Linked DNA regions of Undibacterium parvum. The protein of the gene in region 2 interacts with the protein of the main gene of each other region in a pairwise test. Links are inferred from orthologs where the notes say so. Each region holds a gene or a part of one and is shown on either strand. Other genes may lie near its edges. The genes, in order: cysM and accC.

Evidence for each region.
Region 1: the proteins of accC (region 2) and cysM interact in binary tests that used the Escherichia coli proteins (3 or more experiments, as listed by UniProt). The link is inferred for Undibacterium parvum from one-to-one orthologs.

What each region holds. Positions count from the first base shown.
Region 1 is NZ_CP034464.1:3,200,937-3,207,020, reverse strand. The notes cover bases 1,471-4,299. They hold cysM (cysteine synthase CysM), read right to left. Parts: upstream 3,422-4,299; coding sequence 2,519-3,421; downstream 1,471-2,518. Other genes in these bases: EJN92_RS14005 (ComEA family DNA-binding protein), read right to left, coding at 3,588-4,163; EJN92_RS21595 (hypothetical protein), read left to right, coding at 2,130-2,321; EJN92_RS14020 (PrkA family serine protein kinase), read right to left, coding at 1,471-2,128. Outside these bases: EJN92_RS14025 (YeaH/YhbH family protein), read right to left, coding at 1-142; more of EJN92_RS14020, read right to left, coding at 206-1,470; rfaE1 (D-glycero-beta-D-manno-heptose-7-phosphate kinase), read right to left, coding at 4,351-5,280; EJN92_RS13995 (UDP-glucose dehydrogenase family protein), read right to left, coding at 5,289-6,084. UniProt on the Escherichia coli protein: Two cysteine synthase enzymes are found. Both catalyze the same reaction. Cysteine synthase B can also use thiosulfate in place of sulfide to give cysteine thiosulfonate as a product.
Region 2 is NZ_CP034464.1:3,312,103-3,318,273, forward strand. The notes cover bases 3,256-6,171. They hold accC (acetyl-CoA carboxylase biotin carboxylase subunit), read right to left. Parts: upstream 5,440-6,171; coding sequence 4,072-5,439; downstream 3,256-4,071. Other genes in these bases: prmA (50S ribosomal protein L11 methyltransferase), read right to left, coding at 3,256-3,989; accB (acetyl-CoA carboxylase biotin carboxyl carrier protein), read right to left, coding at 5,536-5,994; aroQ (type II 3-dehydroquinate dehydratase), read right to left, coding at 6,106-6,171. Outside these bases: EJN92_RS14520 (BMP family lipoprotein), read right to left, coding at 1-385; rbsK (ribokinase), read right to left, coding at 505-1,443; EJN92_RS22015 (hypothetical protein), read right to left, coding at 1,567-1,698; EJN92_RS14530 (DUF3426 domain-containing protein), read right to left, coding at 1,804-3,063; more of prmA, read right to left, coding at 3,078-3,255. UniProt on the Escherichia coli protein: This protein is a component of the acetyl coenzyme A carboxylase complex; first, biotin carboxylase catalyzes the carboxylation of the carrier protein and then the transcarboxylase transfers the carboxyl group to form malonyl-CoA.

The DNA.
Region 1 (6,084 bases), 110 kb from region 2 along the record:
TTTCTATGTCGGTAATAGAACGTCCTTTAATCGCGCGTGCCACAGCCTCCTTGATCTGTCCTTTATACCGACGTAAAAAACGCTCACGATTCGGTGCAGATTTATTTTTCCCTTGAACTCGCCTATCAATTAAGTGTACCAAAATAGTCTCCCTGTCAAAGCCAGCGCAAACCTTCTTAGCATAAACACCCAGCGCTGCGCTGTACTAGGACGACTTTCTGACTCGCAAATACCACTCGCACAACAACCTAACCTGTTTCGCGGTATATCCCTTGGCAACCATCCTATCGACAAACTCCTGATGCTTGTTGACGTCATCCGCGCTGGCTTTAGCATTAAATGAAATGACGGGTAACAGCTCTTCGGTATTAGAAAACATTTTTTTCTCTATCACCGTCCTTAGTTTTTCGTAGCTGGTCCAGGTAGGATTTTTTCCAGCGTTTTGCGCCCTGGCGCGCAAGACAAAATTGACGATCTCATTGCGAAAATCTTTAGGATTAGAAATTCCAGCTGGTTTTTCTACCTTTTCTAGCTCATTATTTAAGGCGTCCCGATCAAAACTTTCACCGGTATCCGGATCTCGGAACTCTTGATCCTGTATCCAAAAATCAGCAAAAGTAACGTAACGATCGAAAATATTTTGACCATATTCAGAATAGCTTTCTAAATAGGCAGTTTGGATTTCTTTACCAATAAACTCAGCATAACGCTGAGCCAGATATTCTTTGATATACGAAAAATACTTCTGCTCCAACTCGGCAGGAAATTGCTCGCGCTCTATTTGTTGCTCCAAGACATACAATAGATGTACAGGGTTGGCCGCGACTTCGGTATTATCAAAGTTAAACACCTTGGATAAAATTTTGAAGGCAAAACGAGTTGATAGACCATTCATACCTTCGTCAACACCAGCATAGTCAGAATACTCTTGGCGAGATTTTGCTTTCGGATCGGTATCCTTTAAGTTTTCACCGTCGTACACCAACATTTTGCTGTAAATACTAGAGTTTTCTGGCTCCTTGAGCCTGGAGAGCACCGCAAATTGCGACATCATTTTTAAAGTGCCGGGAGCGCAAGGCGCCTCGGCCAACGATGATGTACGTATCAGCTTTTCATATATTTTTATTTCATCGGAAACTCTCAGGCAGTACGGCACTTTAACGATATATATCCTATCCAGAAACGCTTCGTTATTTTTATTGTTTTTAAAGGTTTTCCATTCAGACTCATTCGAGTGAGCCAAAATAATTCCTTCAAACGGTATCGCGCCAAAGCCTTCGGTTCCTTTAAAATTACCTTCTTGAGTCGCTGTCAACAGTGGATGCAAAACTTTGATAGGTGCCTTAAACATTTCCACAAATTCCATCAAGCCTTGGTTCGATAAACAAAGCCCTCCAGAAAAACTGTATGCATCCGGATCATCTTGACCATAGTCCTCTAGTTTACGGATATCGACCTTACCAACCAAGGAAGAAATGTCTTGGTTATTTTCATCACCCGGCTCAGTTTTTGAAACTGCGACCTGCTTCAAAACCGAAGGGTAACGCCGCACTACCCGAAATTGATTAATGTCCCCATTAAATTCATGTAGACGTTTGACCGCCCAAGGACTGGGAATACCGCGTAGATAACGCCGGGGAATGCCAAAATCCTCTTCAAGGATAGCGCCATCTTCGTCCTCGCTAAATAATCCAAGAGGCGATTCATTAATAGGCGAGCCTTTAATACAATAGAAGGGAATTTTTTCCATCAAATACTTGAGACGTTCTGCAATGGACGATTTACCACCACCCACTGGTCCCAATAAATAGAGTATTTGTTTGCGTTCCTCCAAGCCTTGCGCGGCATGTCTGAAGTAGGAGACAACCTGTTCTATCACTTCTTCCATACCGTAAAATTCACGGAAGGCCGGATAGATTTTAATGACTTTATTCGAGAAGATACGAGAGCGTCTAGAGTCGTGACGGGTATCGATTTGCTCTGGCGCACCGATCGCTGCCAGCATACGCTCAGCGGCGGTTGCATAAGCGAGCGGTTCCTTTTTACACAATTCCAAGAACTCAGAGAGGGAATATTCTTCCTCACGAGTGCGTTCATAACGTGCCGCGTAATTGTCAAAAATTTTCATCGTGATCTCCTTTGAAAGCGATAATCAAAACCACATGCCAAAACTATTTTTGCACATGCCAGAGATTCATGATGTTCCAGCACGTTACGATTTTACTATAGGTGATATTAGTAAGAATGGTAACGATTTTTTTAAAAATTTGTTACTTGAGCGAATTAAACCACAAAGGGAAATACTCATTCCAGCAATCTAAACTAGCGAATCCAAACAGATCTAAAAAGAGAAATATATAGAAGCCGAGGCGGAGCTTAGGCATCGCGAGTTACTAGTGAGTATAAACATGACTGTTCATGTCCCCTGTTTATAGAAGGGATTTCCTGGTGAATATCGGTATATTTCAAAAACTCAAAATGTCTCGATTAAAAATTTTCACAAATAACCAAGCGACATTTAAGCAGGAAACACGCCCGTAGAAAGATAACGATCACCTCGGTCACAGACAATAAATACTATCGTCGCGTTCTCTACTTTTTGTGATAATCGTAATGCGATTTCGCAGGCTCCGGCGGCTGATATTCCGCAAAATATGCCTTCCTCCACAGCTAATCGTCTCGTCATGTGTTCAGCATCCGATTGGCTGACCGAGGCAACCTGATCGACTCTGGATTTATCAAATATTTTCGGCATATAGGCTTCTGGCCATTTTCGAATGCCAGGTATTTGAGAACCATCTTCTGGTTGCGCGCCAACAATTTGTATCAGCGGATTTTGTTCTTTTAGAAAAGCCGAAACGCCCATAATAGTTCCAGTAGTTCCCATCGCGCTGACAAAATGCGTAATCTGTCCTTTTGTATCGCGCCAAATTTCTGGCCCTGTAGTTTCATAGTGCGCTAGGGGATTATCTGGATTTGCGAACTGATCAAGAATAGTTCCTTTTCCCTCTTTTTGCATTTGCTCAGCCAAATCCCGGGCATACTCCATCCCTCCGGTCTTTGGCGTTAAGATAATCTGCGCGCCATAGGCGGCCATACTTTGACGACGCTCTATACTTAGATTTTCTGGCATCAAGAGTAGCATTTTATAGCCACGCATCGCTGCAGCCATCGCCAGCGCGATCCCAGTATTTCCACTCGTAGCTTCGATTAAGGTATCACCGGGCTTGATACGTCCGCGTTCTTCAGCGCGCTTAATCATAGACAAAGCTGGCCTGTCCTTGACTGAACCTGCAGGATTATTCCCTTCCAGCTTCCCCAAAATCACATTATTTCTACGCTTAGCGTCTTCACCGGGAAGTCGTTGCAATCTTACCAAAGGGGTATTTCCTATGGTGTCTTCAATGGTCAAGTAAGGCATAAGTGTCTAGTGAGAATGGGGATTAGAGCATCATTCTAAACGCTGAGGCATTTTCATGCTTGCGTGCTATCAAAAGATAAGACGAAGAAAATAAAAATGAAAAATCCTCTCACTAATTATGAGAGGATTTTTATCACCTATTCAGGATTGCTGAATAGGCATCGAGTTACTTAGTTGTTGCAGGCTTGGAAGCAGTGCTTGCTTTAGCAGAAGCCGCCGGCGCGTCAACAACCGACTTTGCTGCGTTAGATTTAGCATCCTTAGCATCCTTAGCGGCCTTATCCTCAGCCGCTTTATTGGCTTTAGCTTCGGCTTTCGCGGCCTTTTTTTCTGCTTTGATTTCCGCTTTTGTTTTTTCTGTAGTTGCAGCGCTCGCGGCTATTGGTTTGTCTACCACTTTTGGTGCGACAGTTGCCGGGGCTTTAGTTGTAGCTGCAGCCACTGGTTTTGCCGCCGCAGCAGCAGCTCCGGCTTTGGCTTGGCCATTCACTGTCAATCCAGCCTCAGAAAATTTAACTGAATTTTTTTCGCCCACACCTTTGACTCTGGTTTCAAAATCAGCCCAGTCCTTGAAATTACCACCTTTACTACGCTCATCGATAATCGCTTTCGATGTTGCGGGGCCTATGCCCTTGATACCATCCAAAGCCGCCTGATCGCCCTTATTGACCTCCACAGCAGCAAACGCGAAACCCATGGTACCAATGAAAACCGCTAACGCTAGAAATAGTTTCTTGAACATGTAAATACTCCAAAAGTGTTAAATAAGAAATCCCTCGAGTTCCTGTTTGCGACAAAACTTTGTATCATGCAATCATTCTTACTCGCTTGCTTGATCAACTACCTCATCTGTCTGCGCACTCAAGATAACGTTGATTTTAAGTGATGGTTGACAGATAAAAGCAACTTACCATAAAAATAACAACTATTTACAAATTTGAAAATAATTCTGCTCTCGATGCGGTGGCAGTTCCTAATTTCCCAACGACAATACCACCTGCTTGATTCGCGAGCATCACAGCTTCTCGCATAGTTTTCCCCTCGGCCAGCATGGCTGCCATCGTGGCAATCACAGTATCCCCCGCACCAGAGACATCATAAACTTCACGCGCCATGGCTGGCACATGGATGACCTCGGTATCAGTGTAAAGCGTCATCCCTTCTTCTGAGCGTGTCAACAGCAATGCCTGCAAATCCAGTTTAACTCTTAGGCTTTGCGCTTTTTCGGTTAACTCCTCTTCACTATCCCAGTCACCTATAATTTGGCGCATCTCTGATTTGTTTGGTGTCAGCATGCTCGCTCCCTTGTAGCGCGAGAAATCACTCCCCTTAGGATCGACCAGTATTAGCTTGCCTAATTGTTTGGCTGCAGCGATCATCGTCGCGACATTAACCAAGCTTCCCTTGGCGTAGTCTGACATGACAATTACATCATAATCAGCAATCAGCCCATTAAAACGGGTCAACTTGTCTTGTAAAACTCTAGCGCTAGGCTTCTGTTCAAAGTCTATCCGCAACAATTGCTGTTGCCGACCAATCACACGTAATTTAATAATCGTAGAAATTGCATTATCCCGATTAAGATAACTTTCAATTCCAGACTCTTGCAATAATTCCTCAACAATATTGCCTGCCTCATCTTGACCAATAACACCTAGTAAACCAGCCGACAAACCCAAAGCCACTGCGTTGCGTGCTACGTTGGCGGCGCCGCCCAAACGCTCCTCGCGTCGTTCAACCCGAACGATAGGTACCGGTGCCTCAGGCGAGATACGATTGACCTCCCCGAACCAATAGCGATCCAACATCACATCGCCCACCACCAACATACGTTTTGCTTGCGCTATTGTAGATTCCATAGGAGTTTTCAACTACGCGTCAATATTGAGCGGCCGATACCGTGGTATTCCAGCCCTAAATCTGTCATCAGCGCTGGCTCAAACAAATTACGCCCATCAAAAATGACAGCTTGCTTCAATCTAGTTTTAACTTGCTCGAAATTAGGGCTACGGAAGGCCTTCCATTCCGTCACGATGGCCAAGGCATCGGCCTGATCCAAAGCGCCCATCGGCGTGGCGGCATAATTAATGTTTTCGAGTAACTCCGGATTCTCTGCGAAATCAAGTGCGAACACACGTTTGGCTTCTGGTATAGCAACTGGATCATAAACCGAGACCGTAGCACCAGCGCGCAACAGTTCCCCCAATAGCACACGCGAGGATGCCGCCCGCATGTCATCGGTATTTGGCTTAAATGCGAGTCCCCAAACGGCAAAATGCTTTCCACTCAAATCATCACCAAAACGCGCCATAATTTTTGCACCTAAGACTTGTTTTTGTTTGGTATTGACCGCCTCAACGGCATGTAATATCAATAAATCCTGTCCATAGTCTTGCGCGGTAGGCTCTAGTGCCTGAACATCCTTAGGAAAGCAAGATCCGCCATAACCACAGCCGGCATACAAAAAACTATGTCCGATACGCGGATCCGAGCCTATTCCATGCCGCACCGCTTCAATATCAACACCAACTCTATCCGCCAGATTTGCTAATTCATTCATAAATGAAATACGCGTCGCCAACATGGCATTCGCTGCATACTTAGTGAACTCGGCAGAACGCACATCCATCCAAAAAGTCCGCTCGTGATTGCGATTAAATGGC
Region 2 (6,171 bases):
CTTGCTCCTTAAATAAAACCGAGCTGACGTTGTCGCCGCTGGCGACGCCATCAATCAAGACAAATTTTGTTTTCGGGAATTCTTTGGCAATGTTTTGCACGGCCTGGCTTTGGGCGAAACCAATTGCTGCGATCAGGTCTACATTTTTACGGGCCAGATTGCGCAGCACCTGTTCGGTCTGGGTGTCGCTGGCGACCTGTACTTCCATATAGCCGATTTTGGTTTCTTTCTTGAAGCGCTCAGCGCCTTCCGAGGCCGACTGATTGAAGGATTTATCAAACTTGCCGCCCGCATCATAAATCACCGCCAACTTAGGATCGGCAGCATGTACGCTGGCCGCAGTGAACACGCTTGCCAGTGCCAGACAGAGACTATGGAGTTTCATTGGTATATCCTAAGGGGCTAGATGTTGTATGCGTCGAGCTAAGCGGATCGACAATTTTTTAAGGCTATTAAGACTATCACGAGTTTGATTTTAAGCGCAGCCACTGATGCGATCGCCGCTTATTCTGCGGCGGTGGATTTTCGCTGTGCCATGAACTCTAGCACTTGCTGGCGCTGCGGTATCGAGGTTTGCGCGCCGAGTTTGGTAACGGTCAGGGCGGCGGTATATTGTGCCTCAATACTAGCTTCAAGCAAGCTCAAACCATTTGCCAGACCGACTGCAAAGGCACCGACAAAGGTGTCGCCAGCGGCAGTGGTGTCGACCACCTCAACCTTAATTGCTGGAATGAATTGCGTGCCTGTGGTCTGGGTAATTAATGTGCCGTGTTCGCCCATGGTCAGCAAGACTACGCCAACGCCACGTTTTAATAAAACCTGAGAGGCAAGGGCGGCACTGTTTTGATCGAGCACGGTGATCTCACTTAATTGCGAGGCCTCGGTTTCGTTGACGATCAGGTAGTCGACTTGCTGCAATAGCGCATCAGTCAAGGCGAAAGCCGGTGCCGGATTGAGTATCACTTTTACCCCATGCGTATGCGCAATCTCAATTGCACGGCTCACTGTAGGGATAGGTGTCTCTAGTTGGCAGATTAAGTACTGTGCCGAACTGATGGCGGCACTGGCAGCGTCTATGTGAGCTATCGACAAAGCGGCGTTGGCGCCAGCTGCCAGCACGATACTATTATTTCCGCAGTCTTCCACCATAATCCCGGCGACACCGGTAGCCAGACCCTTGCAGGTGCTCAGAAAGCTTAGATCGATACCTTCTGTGGTGAGGCAGTTACGTGAAAATTCTCCGAAGCCATCATCACCGACTGCAGCAATAAAGCTGACAGCAGCACCCTGGCGGGCTGCGGCTACCGCTTGGTTGGCACCTTTGCCGCCTGGGATTTGACGAAATTCGTGGCCATGCAAAGTTTCGCCTATGGCGGGCATGCGCGGTGTGCGGAACACCAAATCCATATTGACGCTACCAACTACGGTGATGCGAGGCTTCATTTTTTTCGGTTCTCATGATCAAAAATGGGGTGCGCAATCGTTTGCGCCATCATTTTGGTATTTAACTATGCTAGCTCTAGGCAAGTCAAGAACTACTTACGATCGAGCTCTATTTGTCGTGTTTTACAGCGACTCCTTAGCTTTGCGGTGTATCGCCTGCTGACCGACAAAACGCATAAGATTTTCACGTGCATTTGGGAGCCAGTTGCTATTATCCATGCGGCTTTTCAAGCCAAAAGCTTCTGTAAGGCGCATAGACATTGCGCCAGCGGTTTTATAAATCTATTTTGCGATTCCGATTCCGATTCCGATTGCTGTTAAATCAAACCAGCTTCAGACCAGACCCGGCTAGCCCAGCGCCTAGGGGTAAAACATGCCGACATGGTAAGCGGATGCTTTGCCTGCACTGGACTCAAAAAATAGTTTTACGGGTTGTTCGCTGCCGGCACCGAAGCCTTTGGAGATATCCTCTTGCTTGCTCAGGTATTCACTGGGAGCAAAGGCTCGTTGGACCAATACTTTTCCTTTTGCATCGTTCAGGATTAATTCCAGCATAGGCCAGTTTTGTAAGGTCGCACTATTGTTCCGCAATTGCAGCGCCAGGGAGAAAACTTTGCTACCAGTCTCCAGTGCTTCCAACTCGTTCGACTCTATCGTGATCATGTCGATTTGCGAGGGTAGGGCAATTTGACACCGCAGCGTTACACAGAGCTTTTGCAGTGTGGGCTTGGTCTGCGGGAACCAGGCAGCGATCATGTCGCGCGCGCTGTACGTGCTTTGCGCCAGCAGGCTCAGTAGCAATAAGAAGGAAAAAAACAGCATCAGATAGCGTATTGCACGGCTGCGGTTTTTTTGTTTCTCGGCCTTGACGACAAAATCGGGTTTCTCTAAATGATTTTCATCGTCGTCGTTGTTGTCATTATCGTTTGCGCTGTCCGGATTTAGCTCGTCACTGGTGGACTCGTTAGCTTCGCTTTGTTCGCTCTCATCGCTAGTAAAGTGTGGTTCCTTGCGCTCTAAGGCAGATTCATTGCGCGCCTGTTCGGTAATCGCTGCCGCGCTAGCCAACTCAAATTCAGTTTCGCTTTTAGGAGCTGTGTTGATAGACCAGTCTGTATCTTCCTGATTCATCAGGGTAGAGCGTATTTCTAGCTCCAGGTCGTGTACTTCGGCATCTAGCGCAAGCTCAGGGCTGGAGCTTGCCTCAGCATCAGGTTTAGCTGCAGCCTCAGCGTCGGCTTCAAGCTCAGCCTGCTTGTTCAGCTCGAATTGACCCATATCAAATTCCAGAGCACTGGCGGAGGCTAGATGCGCTGTGTTTGCCTGAGCGGCTACTGAGACTGCTGGCGCAGCGCTGCTGGTGACCGTAGTCGTCGTCTCTGCAACTGCTCGCGAGTCTGCAGGGGCAGCCTCAGTCGCAGCTGCAGCTGCAGCGCTGACAGGGTTTGCAGGCGGCGCGACCAGGGCAACAGTAGCCTGACCAGGAGACAGTAAATGCTCTATGCCATTGAAAGTTTGCTGGCACGCGCCACAACGCACTAAACCTGCATGCAGTTTTAGTTGATCATTGGCAACCCGAAAAGCGGTATGGCAATACGGGCATTGAGTGGCGAGGGCCATGCGGGAAGCGGAACTTATGCTGCCAAATTGCCGGACAAGGCAACCCAGCCTTCATGTTCAGCCCAGACTGTGAGCGTGATGAAGGGGGCGTAGGCCGCGGCAACTTCTTCGGCCTGACGCGCTAATACGCCGGACAAAATTAATGCACCACCAGCAGCCACACGTCCTGACAGCATAGGGGCCATCAATTTCAAGGGGCTAGACAGAATATTGGCGACCACGACATCAAATTTTTCTGTCGCTGGATGGGCATTGCCAAATTCTTTAGGTAAAGAAAACTCGATATTGCAGCGATTGCGCTCAGCGTTAAAGCGTGCCGATTCGATTGCTTGCTGATCGATATCCACGCCGATGACAGCCTTGGCACCGAGTTTTTCGGCCACCATGGCCAAAATGCCGGAGCCGCAACCGTAATCGAGTACTGAGGAATCTTTAGGCGCATGCGCTTCCAACCACTCCATGCACAGGCGGGTAGTCGGATGGCTACCGGTACCAAAAGCGAGACCCGGATCGAGTTCCAGGACTAAGGCATTGGCATCAGGAATCGCGTGCCAGCTAGGCACGACCCAAATATTTTTGCCGATATGGATAGGTTCAAATTGCGATTGAGTCAGACGTACCCAATCTTGATCGGCGACCGAACGCAGTGTGTAAGCGGGCACTTCGGCTAGCGCTATTGCGGCGGCAGCCTCGGCCACGATCGCGGCGTGATTGGTGTCGGTATCGACCAGCGCCACGACACGGCTGCGATCCCAGGCGTTTTCGTCAGGTTCCATGCCGGGTTCGCCGAACAGAGGCCGCTCCGCATCTGTTCCTTCATCCGCATCTTCTACGGAAACCGATAAGGCACCGGCTTCCATCAGAGCATCCGACAGGCCTTCAGCGTGGTCGCGTGCAACTTCTATGATTATCTCTATCCAACCCATGTTCTACCCTTTAGTCCTAATATTCGCCATTAGGGGGAGGCTAACTTTTTAGCTAGCTTCCCCCCGTTGGTGTTGCGTATTTCTATTTCGATTTTTTTGATAAATCTGGCATATCCGCCAATTTATGTTCCAGATAATGAATGTTGGTGCCACCTTCTATGAAGTGGGCATCGATCATCAATTCACGGTGCAAAGGGATGTTGGTCTGTATCCCTTCTACCACCATTTCGGAGAGCGCAATTTGCATACGTTTGATCGCTTGTTCGCGCGTCGCACCGTAAGAAATGACCTTGCCTATCATGGAATCGTAGTGTGGCGGCACATAGTAGCCAGCATACGCATGTGAATCTACCCGTATTCCCGGGCCGCCTGGGGTGTGCCAGGTGGCAATCCGACCTGGAGAAGGCGTGAACTTAAACGGATCCTCGGCATTGATACGGCATTCTATAGAGTGCCCTTTCAATTCGATATCAGATTGCTTGAAGCGCAGCTTTTCACCAAAGGCGATACGGATTTGTTCTTGTACGATATCGACACCGGTAATCATTTCTGTGACCGGATGTTCAACCTGAACGCGGGTGTTCATTTCTATGAAAAAGAACTCACCGTTTTCGTATAAAAATTCAAAAGTACCGGCGCCGCGATAGCCAACCTTGCGGCAAGCTTCGGCACAACGGTTACCGATTTTTTCTATGATTTTGCGAGGAATGCCTGGTGCCGGTGCTTCTTCTATCACTTTTTGGTGACGTCGCTGCATCGAGCAATCGCGCTCACCTAACCAGATGGCATTGCCATGTTGATCGGCCAGAATCTGGATTTCCACGTGACGTGGATTTTCCAGAAATTTTTCCATGTAGACTTCAGGATTGCCAAAGGCTGCGCCTGCTTCCGCCTTGGTCATCGTGACTGCGTTAAGCAAGGCAGCCTCGGTGTGCACTACCCGCATACCACGTCCACCACCACCACCAGCGGCCTTGATAATGACAGGGTAGCCAACTTTGCGTGCAGTTTGTACGATTACTTTCGGATCGTCCGGTAAGGCTCCTTCTGAGCCAGGTACACAGGGAACACCGGCAGCGATCATGGCGTGTTTGGCCGAGACCTTATCACCCATGATGCGTATGGTTTCAGCGCGCGGTCCAATAAATACAAAGCCAGATTGCTCCACGCGCTCAGCGAAATCCGCATTTTCAGACAGGAAACCGTACCCCGGATGGATCGCCTGGGCATCGGTCACTTCTGCCGCGCTGATAATGGCTGGCATGCTGAGATAACTAAGCGTTGACGGCGCAGGACCTATGCAGACAGATTCATCGGCTAATTTGACGTATTTGGCTTCGCGGTCGGCTTCTGAGTGCACGACTACAGTTTTAATGCCCATTTCGCGACAGGCGCGTTGAATACGTAGGGCAATTTCGCCGCGATTGGCGATAAGAATTTTTTCAAACATGATTTTCGATATGCTTTGGCAATGGTTTTAGCCTTGCAGGCAATATCTCTTACATGTGCTTATGCAGCGCCAGGTAAGAGCCATAATTAAGCCGGTTTAGCCTATGATGAAGAGCGGCTGACCGTACTCAACTGGTTGGCCGTTTTCCACCAGAATTTGTTTGATGCTACCGGAGAAGTCACTTTCGATCTCATTCAAAAGTTTCATTGCCTCGATAATGCACAGGGTGTCGCCTTGATTGATGACCTTGCCGATATCTGCAAACGGGGCAGATCCTGGCGAGGCTGAGCGATAAAAGGTGCCGACCATAGGGGATTTTACGACATGGCCATCAGGCACAACTGCGGCCACTGGAGCGGCTGCCGCTGCGGCAACTGGAGCTGCGGCAACTGGCATCGCTTGCTGCATATACTGAGGTTGCATCATCATCTGCGGCTGTTGCATGGCTGAGGATTTAACGATACGAACTTTACCTTCACCCTCGGTGACTTCGAGTTCTGCAATATCTGATTCGGCCACTAGGTCGATCAAGGTCTTGAGTTTTCTTAAATCCATGTGAAATCCCCCTATGAAGATGCCTCTGAGCATTAAATTATCTCAGAGTGCGTTATTAGAATGAGCGCAATTATAAGTCAATATCGGTTAATTGCGTGAAGATGCGAGAATTTATAGATTTTTTAAGGAGAAGTCAATCGCCATGCGATATCCGTCTATGCCCAAGCCACAGATCAC